3 linked regions of the Cereibacter sphaeroides 2.4.1 genome follow. The protein of the gene in region 1 binds, or shares a complex with, the protein of each later gene. Links are inferred from orthologs where the notes say so. Each region holds a gene or a part of one and is shown on either strand. Other genes may lie near its edges.

Region 1 (6,071 bases):
CGTCCTTGGTGTTCAGCATCCCGCAGATGAGATGGGTGGGCCGCGGCGCCATCCGCGACAGCGTGGCCGCCACTGCAGCGCCGCCCGCGGGGTTGTGGCCGCCGTCGAGCCAGAGCTCGATCCCCGGCGCGCTCCGGGGAAGCGGTCCTTGGCGCAGGCGCTGCATCCGGGCGGGCCAGTCGGCGCGGGTGAGGGCCGCCTCGCAGGCGGCCTCGGGCGCGCCGAGATGGCGCAGCGCCATCAGGGCCGCGCCGGCATTCTGGATCTGGTGCGGCCCGGGCAGGACCGGGAGCGGCAGATCGAGAAGGCCCGCCTCGTCCTGGAATACCGTCCGGCCGCGCTCTTCCCAGACCTGCCACTGCTGGCCGTGGGCGAGGAGGGGCGCGCCGAGACGGGCCGCGCGCGCCTCGATGACCTCGAGCGCCGTGGCCTGCTGCGGGCCCACCACGCAGGGCACGCGGCGCTTGAGGATGCCCGCCTTCTCGGCCGCGATCTCGGGCAGGGTCTCGCCCAGATACTGCTGATGGTCGATCGAGACCGGGGTCACGATGGTGAGCCGCGGATCCTCGACCACGTTGGTGGCATCGAGCCTGCCGCCGAGGCCCACCTCGAGGAGCGTGTAATCGGCGGGCGTGCGCGCGAAGGCGAGGAAGGCCGCGCAGGTGGTGATCTCGAAGAAGGTGATGGGCTCGGGACCGTTTGCCGCGAGACATTCGTCGAGGAGGGCGGCCAGCGCGGGCTCGGAGATCAGGCTGCCGGCGAGCCGGATTCGCTCGTGGAAGCGGGCCAGATGGGGCGAGGTATAGGCGTGCACCTTCAGCCCCTGCGCCTCGAGACCGGCCCGGATCATCGCCTGGGTCGAGCCCTTGCCGTTGGTGCCCGCGATATGGATCACCGGCGGCAGCGACCGCTCGGGATGGCCGAGGGCCTGCAGCAGCCGGTGCACCCGGTCGAGCGTCAGGTCGATGATCTTCGGATGCAGCGACATCATCCGCTGCAGGATGAGGTCGGAGGCGGGCAGGCTCACTCGGCGGCCTTGTCGTCGACCACCGCCTCCGGCGTCGGCGGCGGCGGCAGGTCGATCACCGGCTTCGGCTCGGGCGCAGGCAGGTCGCCCTTGATCGCCGGCGGCTGGTTCATCAGCATCCGGATGATGGTGACCAGCTCCTCGCGCATCGCCTTGCGGTGGGTCACCCGGTCGAGCATCCCGTGGTCGAGCAGATATTCGGCGCGCTGGAAGCCCTCGGGCAGCTTCTCGCGGATCGTCTGCTCGATCACGCGGGGGCCGGCGAAGCAGATCAGCGCATTGGGCTCGGCGATCTGCACGTCGCCCAGCATCGCATAGGAGGCGGTGACGCCGCCCGTGGTCGGGTGGGTCAGGATGCAGATGTAGGGCAGGCCCGCCTCGCGCAGCATCTGCACCGCCACCGTCGTGCGCGGCATCTGCATGAGCGACAAGATCCCCTCCTGCATCCGCGCGCCGCCGGCGGCGGCAAACAGGATGAGCGGGCATTTGAGCTTCACCGCGCGCTCGGCGGCGGCGATGATGGCATTGCCCACATACATGCCCATGGAGCCCGCCATGAAGCTGAAGTCCTGGGCCGCGGCCACCACCTGCGTCCGGGCGATCTCGCCCTCGACGACCAGCATGGCTTCCTTCTCGCCCGTGGTCTTCTGCGCCGCCTTCATCCGGTCGGGATAGCGCTTCTGGTCGCGGAACTGGAGCGGGTCGGCGAGCGGCACCGGCACCTCGACCTCGGTGAAGATCCCGCCGTCGAAGAGCGCGGCGAACCGGTCCCGCGGGCTGATGTTCATGTGGTGGTCGCAGGTGGAGCAGACGTTCAGGTTCTCGGCCAGCTCGCGGTGGAAGAGCATCGTCCCGCACTCCGGGCACTTGGTCCAGAGGTTCTCCGGCACCTCGCGGCGCGAAAAGAGCGAGTTGATCTTCGGGCGGACGTAGTTGGAGATCCAGTTCATGCGGGCAAGCCTTCCGGTCGCGGCGATGGTGCCGAGATAGTCCGGAGGGGCGGGAAATGCAATCGCGCGGGCTGCCCCTGTGACGCCCGCGCGCGGGGAGAGGGGGCATGCGGCGGACGCGCCTTGGGACAGATCACGGCAATCCGGGGTGAGTGGGCGCAGCGTCCGTGAAGGTGTCGCGGATCCGGGGCCCGTGCGTGCCGCTCTGCGCCGAAAGCTGCCGGTGGACCGGCAGGTCGCGCCTTGCCCGCTGCGGGAGCGGCCGCTATGCCCGTGCCCACCGACCGGAGACCTGCCATGAGACAGCCCTTCCTCGCGCCCCATCCCCGCGCCCGAGACTGCGGCGCCTGCTTCGGAGGAGACGCATGAGGCATCTTCTCCTCGCAGGCCTCCTCGCCCTCTTTCCGGCCCTGCCTGCCGTGGCGGAGGGCGTGCGCGTCGCGGCGCCCGCCGGCTACTGCATCGTCCGCGAGCCCGGGACCGGGCCGGGCCTCGTGCTGATGGGTCGCTGTGCAGGCGTGACCGATCGCCCGCCTGCGGTTCTGACCGCGACGGTCGGCGTGCCCGGCTCGGGCATCGACGTGGCGCGGCGGGGGCAGGATCTGGCGGCCTATTTCCAGTCGGCGGCGGGGCGGAAGGCTCTGAGCGCCTCGGGTCGTGCCGATAGCGTGCAGGTTCTCGAGGCGCTGGGGCGGGGGAAGGCCTTCCTGATCCGGATCCGGGACCGGAGCCGCGGGGCGCCGCCGGAGAGCTGGCGCGCGGTGCTCACGCTGAACGGGCGGATGGTGACGTTGACGGCCTCGGGCACGGGGAAAGCCCCGCTCGGGCGCGAGAACGGAAAGCGCCTGATGGTGAGCTTCGTCGATGCAATGGAAGCGGCGAACCGCTAGGGCCGCGGCAGGCCCACTGGGAGACCGCGGTCTCGGGCGCGTCGTGGAGAGAGGGGAAAAGAGGGGAGCCGGGCGTCGGGAGGGGTCTGCCTCAGACCGCACCTGGGGCTCTGCCGGGACGACGGGCCCTGTGCCCGCCGTCGTGGCAGCGAAGGATCAATCGCGGTTGTAGTAGCCGTACATCTGCTCCAGCGCGCTCAGATTGCGAAGCTGACGGGTGTTCCGCTCGGGCGTGAAATAGGCCGGCACGGTTTCGGCGGCCTGAGCGGCGGTCATCGGGCGGGGATCGTGTATCATGGTCGTTCTCCTTTGCCCCCCGATATAAACCCCTCAATTCTGATGACTTCTCCCAAAAGGCGCATGCCACCCATGCCGTCGCTGCAACGCAGCGCGACGCGATGACGCAATTTTGTTGCGTCTTGGCGCTTGGGGAGGTGACATTCTGTCCGGCGCGCCGTCGAAGCTGCGGCGCGAGGGCGCAGGCCCCTGTCCCGGCACGGCGACTCACCCCGATGCCTGCCCCGGGCTTTCCGGCCATAAATCCCGGACTTGCCTGTTGCTTTCCGCAATCCTGCCCGATTTGCCACCCATGAGGGCAGGGTCCGGACAGTGCACGGGAGCCGCCATGGATCGACTGACGGAAATGGAAGCCTTCGCCATGGTGGTGGATCAGGGCGGCTTCACCGATGCGGCCCGGAAGATGGGGATCTCCAAGTCCGCCGTCTCGAAACATGTCTCGGCGCTCGAGGCGCGGCTGGGGGCGCGGCTTCTCAACCGCACCACCCGCCGGGTCTCGCCCACGGAGATCGGGCTCGCCTATTACGACCGGGCGCGGCGGGTGCTGACCGACGCGGGCGAGGCGGATGCGCTGGTGACCTCGATGCAGACCGCGCCGTCGGGACACCTGCGCCTCTCGGTCGCGACGGATTTCGGCGTGGCCCTGCTGGCGCCGATCCTCGCGGAGTTCCTGCTCGACTATCCCGACATCACCGTGACCATGGTGCTGAACAACCGCAGCGTCGAGCTGATCTCGGAAGGGTTCGACATGGCGATCCGCGTGGGCGATCTCGAGGATTCGAGCCTGCGCGCACGCAAGCTGACCGAGACCACCCGGCGGATGATCGCGTCTCCGGGCTATCTCCAGCGGCACGGGCGGCCGATGAAGATCGACGACCTCACCGATCACAGGCTGCTCTATCATTCGACGCAGGCGCACGGAAACGTCTGGCGGCTCCTGTCACCCTCGGGCGAGCCGCGGCAGGTGCGGGCGCCGGGCTTTCTGACCGTGAACGACGGCCATTCGCTGCTCAAGGCGGCGGTCTCGGGGCTGGGCATCGCCCATCTGCCCGAGTTCCTCTTCGCGGAGGCCATGCGTGCGGGGCTGGTCGAGGAGGTGCTGCCGGACCTGCCGGTCGAGACGCTGGGCATCCATGCCATCTATCCCGCGGGCCGGTTCACCCAGCCCAAGGTGCGCGCCTTCATCGACTTCCTCGTGCGCCGCTTTCTGGAAAAGGGGCCGATCGGGAATTGAGGCGTGGCCTTTCCGGGCGCTCTCAGCCGGCGAGCAGCATGACTTCGACCCGGCGGTTGCGGGCGCGGCCCTCTTCGGTGCGGTTCGTGGCGCGCGGAGCGAGATAGCCCACGCCGTCCGCCGTCACCTGCGCCCCATCGACCCCGTGCCGCGCGATCAACCGCTCGCGCACCGAAACGGCCCGGGCCCGGCTCAGCGTCACATTGCCCTCGAGCCCGCCCGACGCGTCGGTATGGCCCACGATCACCACGCGCCGGGCCGGATCCTCTTTCAGCCATTGCGCCAGATCCGCGAGCGCGGGATAGGCGCGGTCCTCGAGCTCGGCCGAGCCGCTGCCGAAGACCAGTCCCTCGAGCACCGCGGCCCCCGTCTCCTCGAGCCGCAGGATGAGGGTGCCGGCGGCAGGAGCGGGGGCCTCCGCCGCGACAGGCTCGTCCGGCACGGCGACGGGGGCCGGGGGCGTGGCGGTGCGGGGCAGGGCCTCGATCACCTGCACGAAGCCCGTCGCATCCGACCGGCTGATCAGGAGGCTCACGGCCTCGGCACCTTCGGCCCCCTCGCGGATCGCCGCGAAGAAGCGGAAGTCGCCCAGATCCACATGCATCTCCGGCTCGGGCAGCACATCCGTCGCATAGCGGAAGTCGAAGCCGCCGCAGCCGCGCGTCTCGCATTCAAAGAGCGGGCGGAAGCCCTCTGCCTCCAGCGCCGCGCGGAGGGGTGCCAGAAGGTCGAGCGTCGAGGTCTCGGCCAGATCGCGCTGCCAGACGCTGCGGACGATCCGGCCCTCGATCGGGCGCATGGGCAGGCCCGCCTCGGTCCAGGGGCCCGTCGGCAGCCGGTAGCTGGCAGAGTCCTCCTCCTGCCGTTCGACGCGCGTCCAGGGCGCGCCGAGCTCGAGCGCGGCGGCGGCTCCCGGGCAGAGGATGAGGGCGGCGAGAAGGAGCTGCCGGATCATTTCAGCCGGTAGTGGTAGTGGCCCACCTCTTCCATCCCGAGCGCCTCGTAGAGCGCGCGGGCCGGCGCATTGGCGGTGGTGACGACGAGCGAGAACCAATGGGCGCCCGCGGCCTCGGCCCAGCAGGCGCCGCGGCGGATCATCGCCTGCGCCGAGCCGAGCCTGCGCAGCGCGGGCGTGACCTCGAGCGCGTGGAGCATGGCGAACGGGCCCGCCAGCCCCACGAAGGCCGCGCCCGAGGGTCGGTCGTTCTGCCGCCCGAGCAGGCAGCATTTCGGCCCCGCCACCCGCTCCATCACCGCGACGCGTTCGGGGCCGATGCCGCTCTCGGTCCAGAGATCGCGGACGATGCCGAGCGGCGGCCAGTGCGGAAAGGCCGCCATCTGCGCCGGCGGCTCGGCCGAGAGCCGCCCCACCGGGCAGGCATAGGCGGTGACGGGATCGACGATCCGGTAGCCGCGCGCGGCAAGCGCCGCGTCGAGCGGCTCGTCCCCCGCGCGGATCATGAAGAGCGGCTCCTGCCCGAGGGCCTCCATCGCGGCTTCGGCGGCGGGCAGATCCGCCTCCGTCCAGCCCTCCGCGGCGGTTGCGGCAGAAACGCGCTTGCCGCCGCCCCGACCCTCTCGGATCGTCCAGGGGCCCGAGCGCTCCAGCCGCGCCGCGGGCCAGGTGGCCTCGACGGTGGCGTAGATGTCCTCTGGGGTCATGCTCTAGCGCG
Region 2 (2,798 bases), 770 kb from region 1 along the record:
GTTCTCGCGACGAACTGGCGCTTTTCTCCACCGCGCCCTTTGCGTATAAGCCCTGCAATCCGAGCGCCGGGCCGGGCCCCGCGGCCCCTCCCCAACCGGCAGAAAAGCCAACCCGAGGACGTCATGAGCAAGAACAACACCGAGGCCGATGTCGCCTTCATCCAGGCCCTTGCCGAACTGCTGAACAGCAACGAGCTCACGGAACTTTCGGTCAAACGGGAATATGGCGAGGACGACAGCCTCGAGGTCCGCGTGGTCAAGCAGGCCAACATCGTGACGACCCAGGTTGCGGCGCCGATGATGGCCGCCGCCCCCGCGGCGATGCCGGCGGTCGGCGGTGCCCCCGCCGCCGCTCCGGCCGCGGTCGAGGATCCGGCCCAGCATCCGGGCGCCGTCACCTCGCCCATGGTGGGCACCGTCTATATCGCCCCCGAGCCGGGCGCCTCGCCCTTCGTCACCGTGGGCGCCACCGTGACCGAGGGGCAGACGCTCCTCATCATCGAGGCGATGAAGACCATGAACCACATCCCCGCCCCGCGCGCGGGCACGGTGAAGCGGGTCCTCGTCTCGGACGGCACGGCGGTCGAATACGGCGCGCCCCTCATGATCATCGAGTGAGGCGCCGATGTTCGAAAAGATCCTGATCGCCAACCGCGGCGAGATCGCCTTGCGCGTGATCCGCGCCTGCCAGGAGATGGGGATCAAGTCGGTCGCCGTCCATTCGACCGCGGACGCCGATGCCATGCATGTCCGCATGGCCGATGAGAGCGTCTGCATCGGCCCGGCCTCCTCGACCGACAGCTATCTCAACAAGGCCTCGATCATCTCGGCCTGCGAGATCACCGGGGCCGAGGCCGTCCATCCGGGTTACGGCTTCCTCTCCGAGAACGCGGCCTTCGCCCAGGCGCTGCAGGACCACGGGATCGAGTTCATCGGCCCGACCGCGGACCATATCCGCATCATGGGCGACAAGATCACCGCCAAGGACACGATGAAGGCTCTGGGCGTGCCCTGCGTGCCCGGCTCCGACGGCGGCGTGCCCGACTACGAGACGGCCATCGCCACGGCCAGAGACATCGGCTTCCCGGTCATCATCAAGGCCACGGCGGGCGGCGGCGGGCGCGGCATGAAGGTCGCGCGGAACGAGCAGGAACTCGAGATCGCCTTCCGCACCGCGCGTTCGGAAGCCAAGGCCGCCTTCGGCAACGACGAAGTCTATATGGAGAAATATCTCCAGAAGCCGCGGCACATCGAGATCCAGGTGTTCGGCGACGGCAAGGGCCGCGCGGTCCATCTGGGCGAGCGTGACTGCTCGCTGCAGCGGCGGCACCAGAAGGTGTTCGAGGAAGCCCCGGGTCCGGTCATCACCCCCGAGATGCGTGCGGAGATCGGCAGGATCTGCGCCGACGCGGTGGCGCGGATCAACTACATCGGCGCGGGCACGATCGAATTCCTCTACGAGGACGGCCAGTTCTACTTCATCGAGATGAACACCCGCCTGCAGGTGGAGCATCCGGTGACCGAGGCGATCTTCGGCGTCGATCTCGTGCGCGAGCAGATCCGGGTCGCGGCGGGCCTGCCGATGAGCTTCAATCAGGATGCGCTGGAGATCAACGGCCACGCCATCGAGGTGCGGATCAACGCCGAGAAGCTGCCGAACTTTTCGCCCTGCCCCGGCAAGGTGCGGGTCTTCCACGCGCCGGGCGGCCTCGGGGTGCGGATGGATTCGGCCCTCTATGGCGGCTATTCCATCCCGCCCTATTACGACAGCCTGATCGGCAAGCTGATCGTGCACGGCCGCGACCGGCCCGAGGCGCTGGCGCGCCTGCACCGCGCCCTGGGCGAGCTGATCGTGGACGGGATCGACACGACGGTGCCGCTGTTCCACGCGCTTCTGGCCGAGCCCGACATCCAGAATGGCGACTACAATATCCACTGGCTGGAAAAATGGCTCGCCGCCCAGTTCGGCTGACACATCCCGCGGGCGGCGCATGAAGCCGCCCGCGCTGACGCCCCGCCTGCTCCTGCGGGCCTATGCGCTCGGCATCTTCCCGATGGCCGAATCCCGCGACGATCCCGAGATCCACTGGATCGACCCGCGGCACCGCGGCATCTTCCCGCTCGATGGGTTCCACATCTCGCGCAGCCTCGCCCGCCGCATCCGCCGGATGGACTGGCGCGTGAGCGTGGATGAGGATTTCGCCGCCACCGTCGAGGCCTGCGCGGACCGCGAGGAGACCTGGATCAACCCCACCATCTTCCGCCTCTATGTCGAGCTCCATGCGCTCGGACACGCCCATTCGCTCGAGGTGCGCGAGGGCGAGACGCTGGTGGGCGGCGTCTACGGGGTGACGCTGGGCCGGGCCTTCTTCGGCGAGAGCATGTTCTCGCACCGCACCGATGCCTCGAAGGTGGCGCTGGCCTTCCTGATCGACCGGCTGCGGGCGGGCGGCTTCACGCTCTTCGACACGCAGTTCCTGACGCCGCACCTCGCCTCGCTGGGGGCCATCGAGATCCGGCGCTCGGACTATCACCAGAGGCTCACCGAGGCGCTCGAGGGCAACGCGAGCTTCACCCCCGAGGGCTACTGGGCCGATCCCGCCTCAGTGGTGCAGCGCAACAGCCAGACATCGTAGCGCGGATGGTCGAGCGCCGAGAGCGCCGGGCTCGAGGCGATCATCCAGCCGTCGAACACGGGCTCGGCTGCGCGCGAATCGCGGATCGTCAGATGGGCATAGGCATCCGAGGCCGGGTCTCCGGCCGGGAAGCGGCATTCGTCGAGTTCGATGGTCAGATGG
Region 3 (2,799 bases), 770 kb from region 1 along the record:
TGAAGTCCACCGCCGGGTGGACATGCTCGCGATCCTCGCCCTCGGCGCGCAGGGCGTTCACCCCTGACAGCCCCATGCCGAGGAAGACCGCGTCGAACTCGGCCCGCAGCCCCTCGAGGGTGATATCGCGGCCGAGCGCCTGCCCGGTCTTCAGCGTGATCCCGCCGATCATCAGAAGCCAGTCGACCTCGGCCTGCGCGAAGTTGTCCGGCGTCTTGTAGCTTGCGATGCCGTACTCGTTGAGCCCGCCGGGCTTCGGCCGGGCGTCGAAGATCGTGACCTCGTGGCCCAGCATGGCCAGACGGTGCGCGGCCGACAGGCCCGCGGGCCCCGCCCCCACCACGGCCACCCGCTTGCCCGTTGGCTCGGCGCGCTCGAACGGATGGACGTTGCGCGCCATGAGCGTGTCGGTCGCGTGGCGCTGCAGCCGCGCGATCTCGACCGGCTTGCCCTCGGCCGTCTCGCGCACGCAGACCTCCTCGCAGAGCTGCTCGGTGGGGCAGACCCGCGCGCACATGCCGCCGAGGATGTTCTGGTTGAAGATGGTGCGCGCGGCCGCCTCGGGCGTGCCGGTCGCGATCTGGCGGATGAAGAGCGGAATGTCGATCGCCGTCGGACAGGCGGTGACGCACGGCGCGTCGTGGCAGAAGTAGCAGCGGTCCGCCGCCACCTTCGCCTCGTGGCCGTCGAGCGGCGGCTCCACATCGGAGAAGTTGCGCGCATAGGCATCCGCTGGCAGACGCCCCGGCACCACGCCGGGCGCAAGCTGGCTCATGGACAAGATCAGGCCCTCCCTGGGCTGTTGTTTATAGGGTCAGGCTGACACGGGTGCGTTTTTTTACCAAACGATAAATAATCGGGAGGGAGGCGGGCGCCGCCACCTGCGCGGACAAGCGCCGCTTTCGCCTGAAAAAGTGGCAGAGCCGGATGTTCTCGCGACGAACTGGCGCTTTTCTCCACCGCGCCCTTTGCGTATAAGCCCTGCAATCCGAGCGCCGGGCCGGGCCCCGCGGCCCCTCCCCAACCGGCAGAAAAGCCAACCCGAGGACGTCATGAGCAAGAACAACACCGAGGCCGATGTCGCCTTCATCCAGGCCCTTGCCGAACTGCTGAACAGCAACGAGCTCACGGAACTTTCGGTCAAACGGGAATATGGCGAGGACGACAGCCTCGAGGTCCGCGTGGTCAAGCAGGCCAACATCGTGACGACCCAGGTTGCGGCGCCGATGATGGCCGCCGCCCCCGCGGCGATGCCGGCGGTCGGCGGTGCCCCCGCCGCCGCTCCGGCCGCGGTCGAGGATCCGGCCCAGCATCCGGGCGCCGTCACCTCGCCCATGGTGGGCACCGTCTATATCGCCCCCGAGCCGGGCGCCTCGCCCTTCGTCACCGTGGGCGCCACCGTGACCGAGGGGCAGACGCTCCTCATCATCGAGGCGATGAAGACCATGAACCACATCCCCGCCCCGCGCGCGGGCACGGTGAAGCGGGTCCTCGTCTCGGACGGCACGGCGGTCGAATACGGCGCGCCCCTCATGATCATCGAGTGAGGCGCCGATGTTCGAAAAGATCCTGATCGCCAACCGCGGCGAGATCGCCTTGCGCGTGATCCGCGCCTGCCAGGAGATGGGGATCAAGTCGGTCGCCGTCCATTCGACCGCGGACGCCGATGCCATGCATGTCCGCATGGCCGATGAGAGCGTCTGCATCGGCCCGGCCTCCTCGACCGACAGCTATCTCAACAAGGCCTCGATCATCTCGGCCTGCGAGATCACCGGGGCCGAGGCCGTCCATCCGGGTTACGGCTTCCTCTCCGAGAACGCGGCCTTCGCCCAGGCGCTGCAGGACCACGGGATCGAGTTCATCGGCCCGACCGCGGACCATATCCGCATCATGGGCGACAAGATCACCGCCAAGGACACGATGAAGGCTCTGGGCGTGCCCTGCGTGCCCGGCTCCGACGGCGGCGTGCCCGACTACGAGACGGCCATCGCCACGGCCAGAGACATCGGCTTCCCGGTCATCATCAAGGCCACGGCGGGCGGCGGCGGGCGCGGCATGAAGGTCGCGCGGAACGAGCAGGAACTCGAGATCGCCTTCCGCACCGCGCGTTCGGAAGCCAAGGCCGCCTTCGGCAACGACGAAGTCTATATGGAGAAATATCTCCAGAAGCCGCGGCACATCGAGATCCAGGTGTTCGGCGACGGCAAGGGCCGCGCGGTCCATCTGGGCGAGCGTGACTGCTCGCTGCAGCGGCGGCACCAGAAGGTGTTCGAGGAAGCCCCGGGTCCGGTCATCACCCCCGAGATGCGTGCGGAGATCGGCAGGATCTGCGCCGACGCGGTGGCGCGGATCAACTACATCGGCGCGGGCACGATCGAATTCCTCTACGAGGACGGCCAGTTCTACTTCATCGAGATGAACACCCGCCTGCAGGTGGAGCATCCGGTGACCGAGGCGATCTTCGGCGTCGATCTCGTGCGCGAGCAGATCCGGGTCGCGGCGGGCCTGCCGATGAGCTTCAATCAGGATGCGCTGGAGATCAACGGCCACGCCATCGAGGTGCGGATCAACGCCGAGAAGCTGCCGAACTTTTCGCCCTGCCCCGGCAAGGTGCGGGTCTTCCACGCGCCGGGCGGCCTCGGGGTGCGGATGGATTCGGCCCTCTATGGCGGCTATTCCATCCCGCCCTATTACGACAGCCTGATCGGCAAGCTGATCGTGCACGGCCGCGACCGGCCCGAGGCGCTGGCGCGCCTGCACCGCGCCCTGGGCGAGCTGATCGTGGACGGGATCGACACG

What was found. Proteins that work in one complex are often made in the same cells at the same time.
Region 2: the proteins of accD (region 1) and accC are in contact, whole or in part, in a solved structure (PDB 8UXZ), measured with the Escherichia coli proteins. The link is inferred for Cereibacter sphaeroides 2.4.1 from one-to-one orthologs.
Region 3: the proteins of accD (region 1) and accB are in contact, whole or in part, in a solved structure (PDB 8UXZ), measured with the Escherichia coli proteins. The link is inferred for Cereibacter sphaeroides 2.4.1 from one-to-one orthologs.

The regions. Positions count from the first base shown.
Region 1 is NC_007493.2:2,674,167-2,680,237, reverse strand. The notes cover bases 1-2,880. They hold accD (acetyl-CoA carboxylase, carboxyltransferase subunit beta), read right to left. Parts: upstream 1,978-2,880; coding sequence 1,024-1,977; downstream 1-1,023. Other genes in these bases: RSP_RS13005 (hypothetical protein), read left to right, coding at 2,343-2,867; RSP_RS13015 (bifunctional folylpolyglutamate synthase/dihydrofolate synthase), read right to left, coding at 1-1,027. Also shown: RSP_RS13000 (hypothetical protein), read right to left, coding at 3,024-3,164; RSP_RS12995 (LysR family transcriptional regulator), read left to right, coding at 3,493-4,398; RSP_RS12990 (OmpA family protein), read right to left, coding at 4,421-5,353; RSP_RS12985 (GNAT family N-acetyltransferase), read right to left, coding at 5,350-6,060; RSP_RS12980 (competence/damage-inducible protein A), read right to left, coding at 6,064-6,071.
Region 2 is NC_007493.2:1,907,222-1,910,019, forward strand. It holds accC (acetyl-CoA carboxylase biotin carboxylase subunit), read left to right. Parts: upstream 1-625; coding sequence 626-1,972; downstream 1,973-2,798. Other genes in the region: accB (acetyl-CoA carboxylase biotin carboxyl carrier protein), read left to right, coding at 124-618; aat (leucyl/phenylalanyl-tRNA--protein transferase), read left to right, coding at 1,992-2,636; RSP_RS09215 (DUF2155 domain-containing protein), read right to left, coding at 2,585-2,798. UniProt on the Escherichia coli protein: This protein is a component of the acetyl coenzyme A carboxylase complex; first, biotin carboxylase catalyzes the carboxylation of the carrier protein and then the transcarboxylase transfers the carboxyl group to form malonyl-CoA.
Region 3 is NC_007493.2:1,906,293-1,909,091, forward strand. It holds accB (acetyl-CoA carboxylase biotin carboxyl carrier protein), read left to right. Parts: upstream 1-1,052; coding sequence 1,053-1,547; downstream 1,548-2,799. Other genes in the region: RSP_RS09195 (NAD(P)-dependent oxidoreductase), read right to left, coding at 1-775; accC (acetyl-CoA carboxylase biotin carboxylase subunit), read left to right, coding at 1,555-2,799. UniProt on the Escherichia coli protein: This protein is a component of the acetyl coenzyme A carboxylase complex; first, biotin carboxylase catalyzes the carboxylation of the carrier protein and then the transcarboxylase transfers the carboxyl group to form malonyl-CoA.